DNA from 2 places in the Rhodoferax sp. LS1P39 genome. Region 2 is predicted to be linked to the other one. Evidence: predicted binding sites of a transcription regulator. Region 2 holds the regulator's gene; the other holds the start of a gene.

Region 1 (5,330 bases), on a different contig from region 2:
TTCCAGGTAGGTGCAGACTGCGCCCTTGCGCTTGCCGCCCTGGTTCACCGCCACGGCGGTGTCATTGACGACCTTCAGGAACGGCACCACGCCTTGGGATTCGCCGTTGGTGCCCTTGATGTGGCTGCCCAGGGCGCGCACGCGGGTCCAGTCGTTACCCAGGCCACCGGCAAACTTCGACAGCAGGGCGTTTTCCTTGATGGATTCGTAGATGCCGTCCAGGTCGTCGGGCACGGTGGTCAGGTAGCAGCTGGAGAGCTGGGGCCGCAGCGTGCCGCTGTTGAACAGCGTGGGCGTGCTGGACATGAAGTCGAACGACGACATCACTTCGTAGAACTCGATGGCGCGGGCTTCGCGCTGGGGTTCGTTCAGCGCCAGGCCCATGGCCACGCGCATGAAGAAGGCCTGGGGCAGCTCGATGCGGGTCTTGCGCACGTGCAGGAAGTAGCGGTCGTACAGGGTCTGCAGGCCCAGGTAGTCGAACTGCAGGTCGCGCTGGGGCTTCAGGGCGGCGGCCAGTTGCGGCAAGTCGTAGGTCAGCAGGGCGGCATCCAGCAGCTCGTTGTCTACGCCTTTCTGGATGTACTGGGGGAAGTAATCCACGTACTTGGCGGCCAGCTCGGCCTGCGTCAGGTCGGCACCCAGCACCTCTTTGGCGATGGTATGCAGCAGCAGACGGGCGGTGGCGTAGGTGTAGTCGGGATCGGTTTCGATCAGGGTCCGGGCGGCCAGGATGGCGGCCTTGTAGACCTCTTCCATGGGCACGCCGTCGTACAGGTTGCGCATGGTCTCGGCCACGATGGGCGCAGCGGTGACTTCGCTGCCCAAACCGGCGCAGGCCTGCTCGATCAGCTGTTGCAGGCGGGCCGTGTCCAGGGCGACGCGCTGGCCGTCGTCCAGCACGTGCAACACCGGGGCGGCAGGGGCCTGCTCGGCGACCTGCTTGGCGCGTTCTTGCGTGTGGCGCTCGCGGTACAGCACATAGGCGCGGGCGATTTCGTGGTGACCGCCACGCATCAGGCCCAGTTCCACGTTGTCCTGCACGTCTTCGATATGGAAAGTGCCGCCACCGGGGCGCGAGCGCACCAGGGCGCGCACCACGCCTTGGGTCAGTGTGTCCACCACTTCGCGCACGCTGGCCGAGGCCGCGCCCTGCGTGCCATGCACGGCCAAAAAGGCTTTCATCATGGCGATGGCGATCTTGCCCGGCTCGAAAGGCACCACGGCGCCGTTGCGGCGGATGATCTGGTAGTGCGCCAGCATCTCGGGCGCACTGGCATCGCTGCGGTCCGACCGGGGAGCCGGGTCATGGGGAGGCAGGGCAGGTTGCAGCGGCTGGACGGCGGAGGGGGTGTTCAATGCAGTTTGCATGGTTTCCTTGGGGGCTGACGGTAGGAGTGGATGGGGCGGGCTGAAACGGGCGGGGGATTTCTGCAAAAAGCGGTAAAGAGCCCACCCAACTTTCACGTTATGTTAGGGAATGGGGCCACTTTGCAATGCAAGTCAGGCACTATATATAGGGTCTGGAATCAATTCAAGCCACTACCGGTAGTGTATCGCGACCTGGATGGCCACGGCGGTCTGGGGCTTTGCGGGCCTTGTGGTGGCAATCGTCCGGCAAGCGTTGTTCCATCAGGCAGACGGTATGCACATCCAGTAAACAAGCGGCTTGGCGGGGCATTTGCCTTGCAAAACGGTACAGTGCCTGGCTCCCGCGCCGCCGGGGCCACGCGGAAGGGCCCGCATTGTTACATTTTTATTTTTGCTCCACCGGTGGAAAGTAGCGTGCGTCCCAGCCGGTGCCGCGCTGCACCGCTTGCCAGTCAAAGCCGACCCCTGGGTCGTGCTTGCGGCCCGGCGCGATGTGCTCGTGGCCCGCCACATGGTGGATGGGGTAGGCGGGCACCAGCGCGGCCAGCAGGCTGACCAGGGTGTCGTACTGCGCGGGCTCGAAGGTTTCGCCCTCCAGGCCCTCAAGTTCGATGCCGATGGAGTCATCGTTGCAGTTGCTGCGGCCCCGGTACTGTGAGACACCGGCGTGCCAGGCCCGGTCGTCGGCGCTCACAAATTGCCATAGCTCGCCCTGGCGGCGGATATAGAAGTGGGCTGACACCTGCAGGCCGCGGATGCTTTCGAAATACGGGTGGGCGCTCCAGTCCAGCGTGTTGCCAAACAGGGCTTGCACATGGTTGCCACCGTACTGGCCCGGCGGCAGGCTGATGGAGTGCACCACCACCAGGTCGGTGCGCGCACCGACGGGCCGGGGGCCGAAGTTGGGCGAGGGGTGCTGGTGGGCAAACCGGTACCAGCCACTGCGCCACAGCGGGGCTTGCGGCGCGGGCTTTGTGTCAGGGGTCTTGGGGTTCATTGTCTTGCGGTGTGGCGATGTTCAGGCGCTCGATGCGGTAGCGGATCTGGCGCAGGCTCAGGCCCAGGCGCTGGGCGGTAGCGGTGCGGTTGAAGCCGGTCTCCTGCAGCACCTTGACCAGGATGTCGCGCTCCTGCTGGTCCAAAAAGGCTTGCAGGTCGTTGGGGATGCCGGTGGACGGCGCGGTAGCGGTGAAAGTGGCGGTGGACAAGCTGCTCTCCGCCAGCGGGGTCGGCTCGGTAGCGTCAAAGTCGGCATGCAGCGCATCGCCATCGCCCATGGCCACGGCGCGGTGCAGCAGGTTCTCCAGCTCGCGCACATTGCCGCTCAGCGGGTGGCTGGCCAGTTGGGCCAGCAGTTCGGGCGACAGCAGGGGCACCGGCATGCCGGACTCCAGAGCGATGCGGGCCAGCAGCGCCTCGCACAACGCAGGCAGGTCGCCCCGGCGCTCGCGCAGCGGGGGCACGGCGATTTCGATCACATTCAGCCGGTAGTACAAATCCTGCCGGAAGCGCCCGGCCCGCACATCGGCGGCCAGGTCCTTGTGGGTGGCGCTGACGATGCGCACGTCCACCGCGTCCTCCTGGGTGGAGCCCAGCGGGCGCACGCTGCGTTCCTGGATGGCGCGCAGCAGTTTGGACTGCATGGCCAGCGGCAGGTCGCCGATCTCGTCCAGAAACAGGGTGCCGTCGCGGGCCGCCTGGAAGTAGCCCTGCCGGTCTTGCAGCGCGCCGGTGTACGAGCCTTTCTTGGCCCCAAAGAACTCGGCTTCCAGCAGGTTCTCGGGGATGGCGCTGCAGTTCACCGCCACCAGCGGCCCGGCGGCGCGGTGGCTGTTGGCGTGCAGGGCCTGGGCCACCAGCTCCTTGCCAGTGCCCGATTCGCCGCGCACCAGCACCGGGGCCATGCTGCGCGCCACCTTCACGATGCGCTGCTTGACCCCTTGCATGGCCTCCGAGGTTCCTACCAGTTTTTGTAGCGCTCCGTGCGCACCAGATAAGCGCAAGGGGGCTTTTTCGCTGTTGGTTACAGACCGTGCGGCCTGGCTGGTGTCCTGGATGGCCGAGACCACCACGGCGCGGAACTGCTTCAGGTCCACCGGCTTGGTCAGGTAGTCGAAGGCCCCGGCCTTCAGGGCCTCGACGGCGTTCTCGGCCGAGCCGTAGGCGGTCATGACGATGACGCGCTCGGGCCGCTGCTGGGCTTTCAGGCCGTGCAGCAAGGCCAGGCCCAGGCCGTCGGGCAGGCGCATGTCGGTGATCACCACGTCAAAGCGCTTGCTCTCCAGCAGCACACGGGCCTCCTGCAGGTTGGCGGCGGTGTCGATACGGTAGCCCTCGCGCAGCAGGGTCAGCTCGTACAGCGTGCGCAGGTCGGGCTCGTCGTCCACCACCAGGACGGATGCGGCTAAGGTTGAAGGGGGCTGGGCCATACGGTGAGGATACGGGGATGGGTCAGACCGGTTGGATGTCAAAAGGGCGCGCCACCAGGGAGCTGGGCTTGGGCGGGCGAAACTGCACAAAAAACTCGTTGCCCTGCACCGCCAGGCCGTTGCGTTCCCGGCTGCTGCGCTGGTAGCCGATGCTGGCACGGTGGCGTTCGCACAGTTCCCTACAAATATACAGACCCAAACCGCTGGATCGGCTCTCCGAGCTGAAAAAAGGCTCAAACAAATGCTGCTCCACCGTGTGCTCCATCGGTGGGCCGTCGCTCCACACCTGCAGGCTGGATTGCCGGCTGGGCAGCAACTGGGTGCCAACCTGCACGGCCCCGACCTGGCCACTCTCATAGCGCAGGGCGTTGTCCAGCAGGTTGACCAGTACGCGGTGCAGGTGGTCGGGGTCAAACTCCACCGGCAAACCCAGTGTGCCCAGCGACACCTGCACCTTGCGCCGGGCCGGGTCCTGTTGCGACCAGTCGCGGCAGATGTTGTCCACCGCCTCGTCCAGTTTGATTTGTGGAGGGACGCTGTCGTGCTTGGAGCGCACTGGCACCCGGGCAATCTCCAGCACCTCGTCGACAATTTTGGCCAGGCGCTGGGCGTTGTGCCGCACCATGGTGGTCAGCCGCTGCTGGGCCGGGTCGCTTAGTTCCTCTTCCAGCAGGGCATTGGCCTGGGTGATGGCGGCCAGCGGGTTGCGGATCTCATGTGCCACGGCGGCCGACATGCGGCCCATGGCGGCCATTTTTTCGGTGCGCAGCCGGGCTTCCATTTCGCGCAGATCGTGCAGAAACATCACGCACAGGCTGTCGGTCTGCCCTTCCATGGCCGCCGTCATGCGGGTGCGCACCCGCACCCGGCGCGGGCTGCGGCCACTGTGCTGGATGCGGATGTCGGCCTGCTGCGGGTTTTCGTCGGCAAAGGTTTTTTGCGCCAGCGCCAGCAGCGCCTGCCAGCCGGGCTGGCTGCCCAGTTGCAGCGGCGCGTGGCCATGGCGGCTGTCGGTGCCCAGCAGCAGGCGGGCCGCCGGGTTGGCCGCCCGCGCGCTGCCGCTGGCATCGACCACCAACACGCCATCGGTCAGGCTTTCAATCACCAGCTCGTTGACCCGGGTTTGCAACTGCGCGTTTTGCTGGCTGCGCAGAGCCAACTGCTCTTCGCGCTCCAGCCGGGCCGCCAGCTGGTTGACCAGAAAAGCCGCCACAAAATAGCCCATGCCGGTCAGGCCGCTTTGCATGAACAGGGCGGCTTCGTCGCCCGCCTGGCGGGCATACAGCTTCCAGCCGTCCAGCAGCAAAAGCAGCAGCGTCATGCCGGCCGCCGTGCCCAGGGCGATGGCCCGCCGGCCCAGTACCGCCGCCAAAAGCACCGGCAACCCCAGCAATGGGCTGTAGTTGACGCTGCCGCCCGACTGCATCAGTTGCAGGGTGGAGAACACCAGGGCATCCATACCCACCGTGCCGATCCAGAAGCGTTTGGAAGGCGGCTCGCTGTGGCTGGGCCGCCCGGTCAGGCGCAGCG
Region 2 (5,330 bases):
GTTGGGTGGAATCAAGGGCCGCGGCGCAGACACTTCAACGGGCGTTGCGTTTGCGGGCAAAACTCCTAACAGGGCCGCAGCCACAAATAGGCACTGGGGTAGGGTGCGGGCTATTGAATGCATAAAAACTCCAGAAAATCGTTCATGTTGGCCGGCGCACCGTACCCGGGTGTATCTGCGCTGTTAAGGCAGATAGATAGACTGCACTACGACCTGGGTGCGTGGCGTGTAACCAAAGCCACGTGCCGTGATGCGGTACATGTCTTTTTCTTGCTGACCGGGAACTGCGCGCTTGAAGTACTCGATCAGGTATTCGGGCTGTACCGAGACGCCTTTGATCGCCACTGCGCCGGTGTAAGTGCCCAGGGGTACACCCCCTTTGAAGGTTGTGCAGTTGGCTTGATCTACAGGGGTTCTGCCGGGCTTGGTGACCGTAGTCCCATTGAAGTCATTTACCCATTGACCGCCCTTACCCGTAGGCCACCAAGGTTCACCGCCGTTGGATGCGTTGGCAGAGGTCCATTGGTAGTTCGCATACTGCGCGTCGGTACGTACGCATAGACCTTTGTCGCAGGTGGGGGTGAAGTCGATGGCGATCAATTTGCGGGTTCGCGTACACGACAGGCCCGCAAGACTACTGGGTTTAACTGCCCAAGCCGTTTGAATAAGCCCCGAATTTTCGATATCCCGTTCGGCATCGCGCAGAGCAGACTCTGCCGCCTGCCGTGCAACTTCCATGTCTTGCTGGTTGCGGGCCATGCCTTCACCCAGCATGGACTGGCGCGCCGCCCATACCGTGATACCGGTAATGGCGACCAAAAAAAGCAGCACCATGACCAAGGCCACCCCCTTTTGGGGGCGTGGGCGCGGCGTGAGGTTTGTGGACCGTGTCATGTTGGGAGACTAGTAAGCCTGGTTCAGCCGGTTGCGTACCGCAAATTCTTGGACAAAGCGTTTGCGCAAGCTCTTGTCGCTGGCAGATTGGGTTTGCTCCACACCTTTGCAGTCCAGGTATTTGCGTTCTGCATCGGTTGCGGCGGTGATCTTGGGGCTGGCTCCAATACTTCTGGCCATCACGCACACGCGCACGGAAACAACCCGCGACCATGGCGGCAAAGGCGTTACCCCCAAAGCGCCAAACTCTACCGACACCGTGGACAGCGCACTCACTTCGGTGGCCGTGAGGTACTTGTCAGGCGTTCGGCGGGCCATGTTGTCGGAACTGGGAGCCGTGGTTGCAAAAACCCCGTACGTGATCTGCATGTCTTCAATGCCTGCCATCATGGGTTGGTATGGGATGCCAGAGCTGCCGGCGTTGTCGCCACTGCCATTGCCGACGCACGCAAAGCTGCGCGTGGTGACCTCTTGTTTATCTATCTCGGTTTTTTTGAGGTCAGAGATGGCGTACCGGTTGGACACAAACAAGGGTTGCAACGGGGGCAAGTTGGGTTGTGCGGTGTTTCGCCGGTTGTTGTTGCTGGTACTGACGTTGTTGGTGACGTCCGCTCCGGTGCAGTCAAACCGGTCACCCACATTGATGTCCATGGTGTCGTTGGTAAAGTAATTAACTACCAGCGAGTCGGGTTCAGTGTCTGATGGTGTACCGCAGGGAGGAGTGGCTGCAGGGTTGTAACGGGCTCCGTCGCAGCCGAACAGGCCGGACAGATAAGCGGCTTGCGGAGTAGGCGGTGTCCAGTCGGTTGCCAGTGCGCTGTTCTCTGCGAGCTTGATCGGCGGGTAGCTTGCGAGCTCGGGGAAACCTTCGTCTGGGGTGACTCGCGAGACATTGGCGGGGTAGTAGCCTGACTTCATGATGTCGCGACCAATCAACTGCAACACGAAAGTGCCGGTTTCTGCGTTGCTGCCATTGCGATCGATGGCTCTCTGTGTTTCGCGCGTGCCCAGGTACACATAGGCGGCAGCAGCGATCAAAAACAAGGTGATGGCAATCGTGACCATCAGTTCTACCAGCGTGACCCCACGCTGGCGTGCGGAGTGGTGGGGCATCGGTGTCATGGTGTGAACGAGAAACGGTTGCAGCGTACGCCGGCAGGTGCTTCTGCGGCATCAGGACAGCAGGTTTGGCGAGCCAGTCCGATCGTTGTGCTACTAAGTGTGCTGCACTGCGTGGCGGTCACCAAATTGGCTTGTGTGGCGGTGGTGCCATCGTTGGTAGAGGCCGTTTTGTCGGTGTTGTCCTTGTCCATCCACATCAGGGTAACGACGATGCCCGTGCTACGGTCGCCTGTCACAAACACTGCGCCTTGTGGCAGGCTGGCACGTACCCGCTGGCGCCAGGTCAGCATTTCAAAGGTTGCGCGTTCGTCCGGTGCACATATGTCGCTACCGCTTTCGCAATTGGCCGTCGCTATTTGGCTGGCCAGGCTGGCATCGGTCACGGCTTGCTGGGTGGCCCACTTGCTACCCGTGGGGTAGCTATTGGCTAACGCATCCGGATTTTGGGCATAGGTGGCAGTGTCTGAGTAGGCTGGGAATGCATAAAGCGAACTGTAGCCCGTATGCGTAGGAATCGCTTTGTTTGCCCCGCCATCCATCCAGTTTTTTCCCAGCATATCGGGGTTGAGCCGTGCCATGTCGGCGTACTCGGCATAGAGCGATGCAGTAATGGCGCGGGTTTGGCTACCCAGTTTGAATTTGGCGGTGGCTACCTGTAAGCCAGCGATGCCCAGTAAACCTATGGACAGAATCACAATGGCTATCAGCACCTCGATCAGTGTGACACCCCTGGCCTGGCTGGGGCGTGGAGAAGAGTGGGGCAGTGTTTTCCGCACGGTATTCGCCTGTTAATACGTATTGCACACCGCTGCCGCCGGTACTGGCCGGGTACGCCCCATCTGGTCCATGCAGATGCTGGAGCCGTAGGCGTTGGACAATGTGTTGTTGGTGTAGGTGAGATCGAATCGGCCTGCAGCACCCAAGGTGGCATTGCCGCGAGGGTTGAAAAGAATTTTCTGGGTGGTGCTTTGGGACATCAGGCTGTAGTCAGGGTTGCCTGCACGCCGGACGAGGAGCATGTTCTCAGGTGCATTTACCAACGTGCCTGCGGCGTTCGTTTCCCGAGGCCTGTCTATGGTGGTGTTGCATTCGGGATTCAAAAACACAATCCAGCCGACTTGCCAATCCTGTCCACTCCCCAGGCATGTGAGGCCGTTACCAGTAGTTGTGTCCACCGAACTACTCATGCACATGGTGACGCACATGTTTTTGCTGACTGCTTCGTTGCGGGCCCGCAAAATACTGGCGCTGAACTCGTTGTTGATAGTCGAAAAGGTGTTCCGAACGATAAATGTGCGCAGAGATGGGGCCGCCAGCGCCGTCAATATGCCCAAAATGGCAATCGTGACCAGCATTTCAATGAGAGTGAAACCTCGTTGCCGGTCTGGGTTGTCTTGGGTCGTTTGAGCACGCATGGCGGGATTTTGCAGCCATACGCTGGATTTACCCTGCCGCTTATCCCGAGAAATTGACCGCTGGCACCATTGCAGCGGTCTTTTGCGGCTTTATCAGATGTCTTTGATCAAGCGGCTGAACTCGTCGACATCTTCGAAGCTGCGGTACACCGAAGCGAAACGCACGTAAGCTACTTTGTCTAGGTTCTTGAGTTCGCGCATGACCAACTCGCCCAGCTTGGAGGTTGCCATTTCTTTGGCGCCACTGGACAGCAGCGTGCGCTCGATACGGTCCATCGCGGCATCGACTTGCTCTATGCCGACTGGGCGTTTACGCAGCGCCAACCGCATGGAGGCGTGCAGTTTCTTGCGGTCAAAATCTGCGCGGCTACCGTCTTTTTTGACTACGGTCGGCAATGCCACCTCGGCACGTTCGTAGGTGGTAAAGCGCTGCTCACAGCCCCCACATCGGCGGCGGCGACGTACCAGGTCGCCGTCGTCGGACTCGCGGGTCTCGACCACCTGGGTTTCGCTATGGCCACAGAAGGGGCACTTCATGGGGGCTGTGGTTCCGTGCTTAACGGTAGACGGGGAAACGGCTGGTCAGTGCCGCTACTTTGGCGCGCACGGCTTCCAGGTTGGCTTCTTCACGCGGGTTGTCCAGCACATCCGCTACCAAATGGGCGGTGGCGCGGGCCTCTTCGTCCTTGAAACCGCGCGTGGTCATGGCGGGGGTGCCGATGCGCACGCCGCTGGTGACCATGGGCTTTTCGGGATCGTTGGGGATGGCGTTCTTATTGATGGTCATGTGGGCACTGCCCAGCACGGCCTCGGCTTCTTTGCCAGTAATGCCCTTGGCGCGCAAATCGACCAGCATCAGGTGGCTTTGGGTGCCCCCGCTGACGATGCGCAGACCGCGCTGGGTCAGGGTTTCGGCAACGATCTGGGCATTTTTCAGCACCTGTTGTTGGTATATCTTGAATTCTGGGGCAAGTGCTTCCTTGAAAGCAACCGCCTTGGCCGCAATCACATGCATCAGCGGACCACCTTGCAGGCCTGGGAAGATGGCGCTGTTGATGGCTTTTTCAAACTGCGACTTCATGAGGATGATGCCGCCACGGGGGCCACGCAGGCTTTTGTGCGTGGTCGATGTCACGATGTCGGCATGCGGCACGGGATTCGGGTAGATGCCAGCAGCAATCAGCCCGGCGTAGTGGGCCATGTCCACCATAAAAATCGCACCCACGTCTTTGGCCACTTTGGCGAAGCGTTCAAAATCAATAGCTAAAGAATAAGCGCTGGCACCCGCAATGATTAGTTTTGGCTTGGATTCATGGGCCTTGCGTTCCATTGCGTCATAGTCAATGGCTTCATTGGCATCGAGGCCGTATGACACGACGTTGAACCACTTGCCGCTCATGTTCAGCGCCATTCCGTGGGTCAGATGGCCACCTTCGGCCAGGCTCATGCCCATGATGGTGTCGCCGGGCTTCAGAAAGGCCAGGAATACGGCTTCGTTGGCCGATGCGCCACAGTGCGGTTGTACGTTGGCTGCTTCAGCACCAAAGATTTGCTTGACGCGTTCAATTGCCAGTTGCTCGGCCACATCAACATATTCACAGCCACCGTAGTAGCGGCGGCCAGGGTAGCCTTCGGCATACTTGTTGGTGAGCTGCGACCCTTGCGCGGCCATCACGGCGGGCGAGGCGTAGTTTTCGCTGGCGATCAGCTCAATGTGGTGTTCCTGGCGGGCGTTTTCCGCCTGGATGGCAGCGAACAGCTCGGGATCGGTTTGTTCTACGAGAATCGTACGGTCGTACATGGCAGTCCTTTAACCTGGTAGTCAATACGGTGGTCCTTGCGGTGAAGCAAGTGCTGCCCAGGCGAACGGCTGAACGCCGAAGGCCTTTCGGCCTTGGC

Evidence for each region. The regulator NrdR, encoded in region 2, represses ribonucleotide reductase genes. The targets are predictions, from matches to a motif close to CACNANATNTNGTG.
Region 1: AC097O_RS22785 (ribonucleoside-diphosphate reductase subunit alpha) is a predicted target of NrdR. The motif match lies at 1,509-1,522, and genes of this name have one in related genera.

The regions. Positions count from the first base shown of each region.
Region 1 covers NZ_JBWMAV010000020.1:49,108-54,437, reverse strand. Annotated here, with positions in the region: gene AC097O_RS22785 (ribonucleoside-diphosphate reductase subunit alpha) at 1-1,371, opposite strand, end outside; gene ampD (1,6-anhydro-N-acetylmuramyl-L-alanine amidase AmpD) at 1,757-2,368, opposite strand; gene AC097O_RS22775 (sigma-54-dependent transcriptional regulator) at 2,349-3,800, opposite strand; gene AC097O_RS22770 (ATP-binding protein) at 3,823-5,330, opposite strand, start outside.
Region 2 covers NZ_JBWMAV010000001.1:137,786-143,115, reverse strand. Annotated here, with positions in the region: gene AC097O_RS00530 (pilus assembly protein) at 1-15, opposite strand, end outside; gene AC097O_RS00525 (pilus assembly PilX family protein) at 184-894, opposite strand; gene AC097O_RS00520 (PilW family protein) at 904-2,016, opposite strand; gene pilV (type IV pilus modification protein PilV) at 2,013-2,792, opposite strand; gene AC097O_RS00510 (GspH/FimT family pseudopilin) at 2,805-3,431, opposite strand; gene nrdR (transcriptional regulator NrdR) at 3,525-3,968, opposite strand; gene glyA (serine hydroxymethyltransferase) at 3,988-5,232, opposite strand; ZMP/ZTP riboswitch at 5,281-5,330, opposite strand, start outside.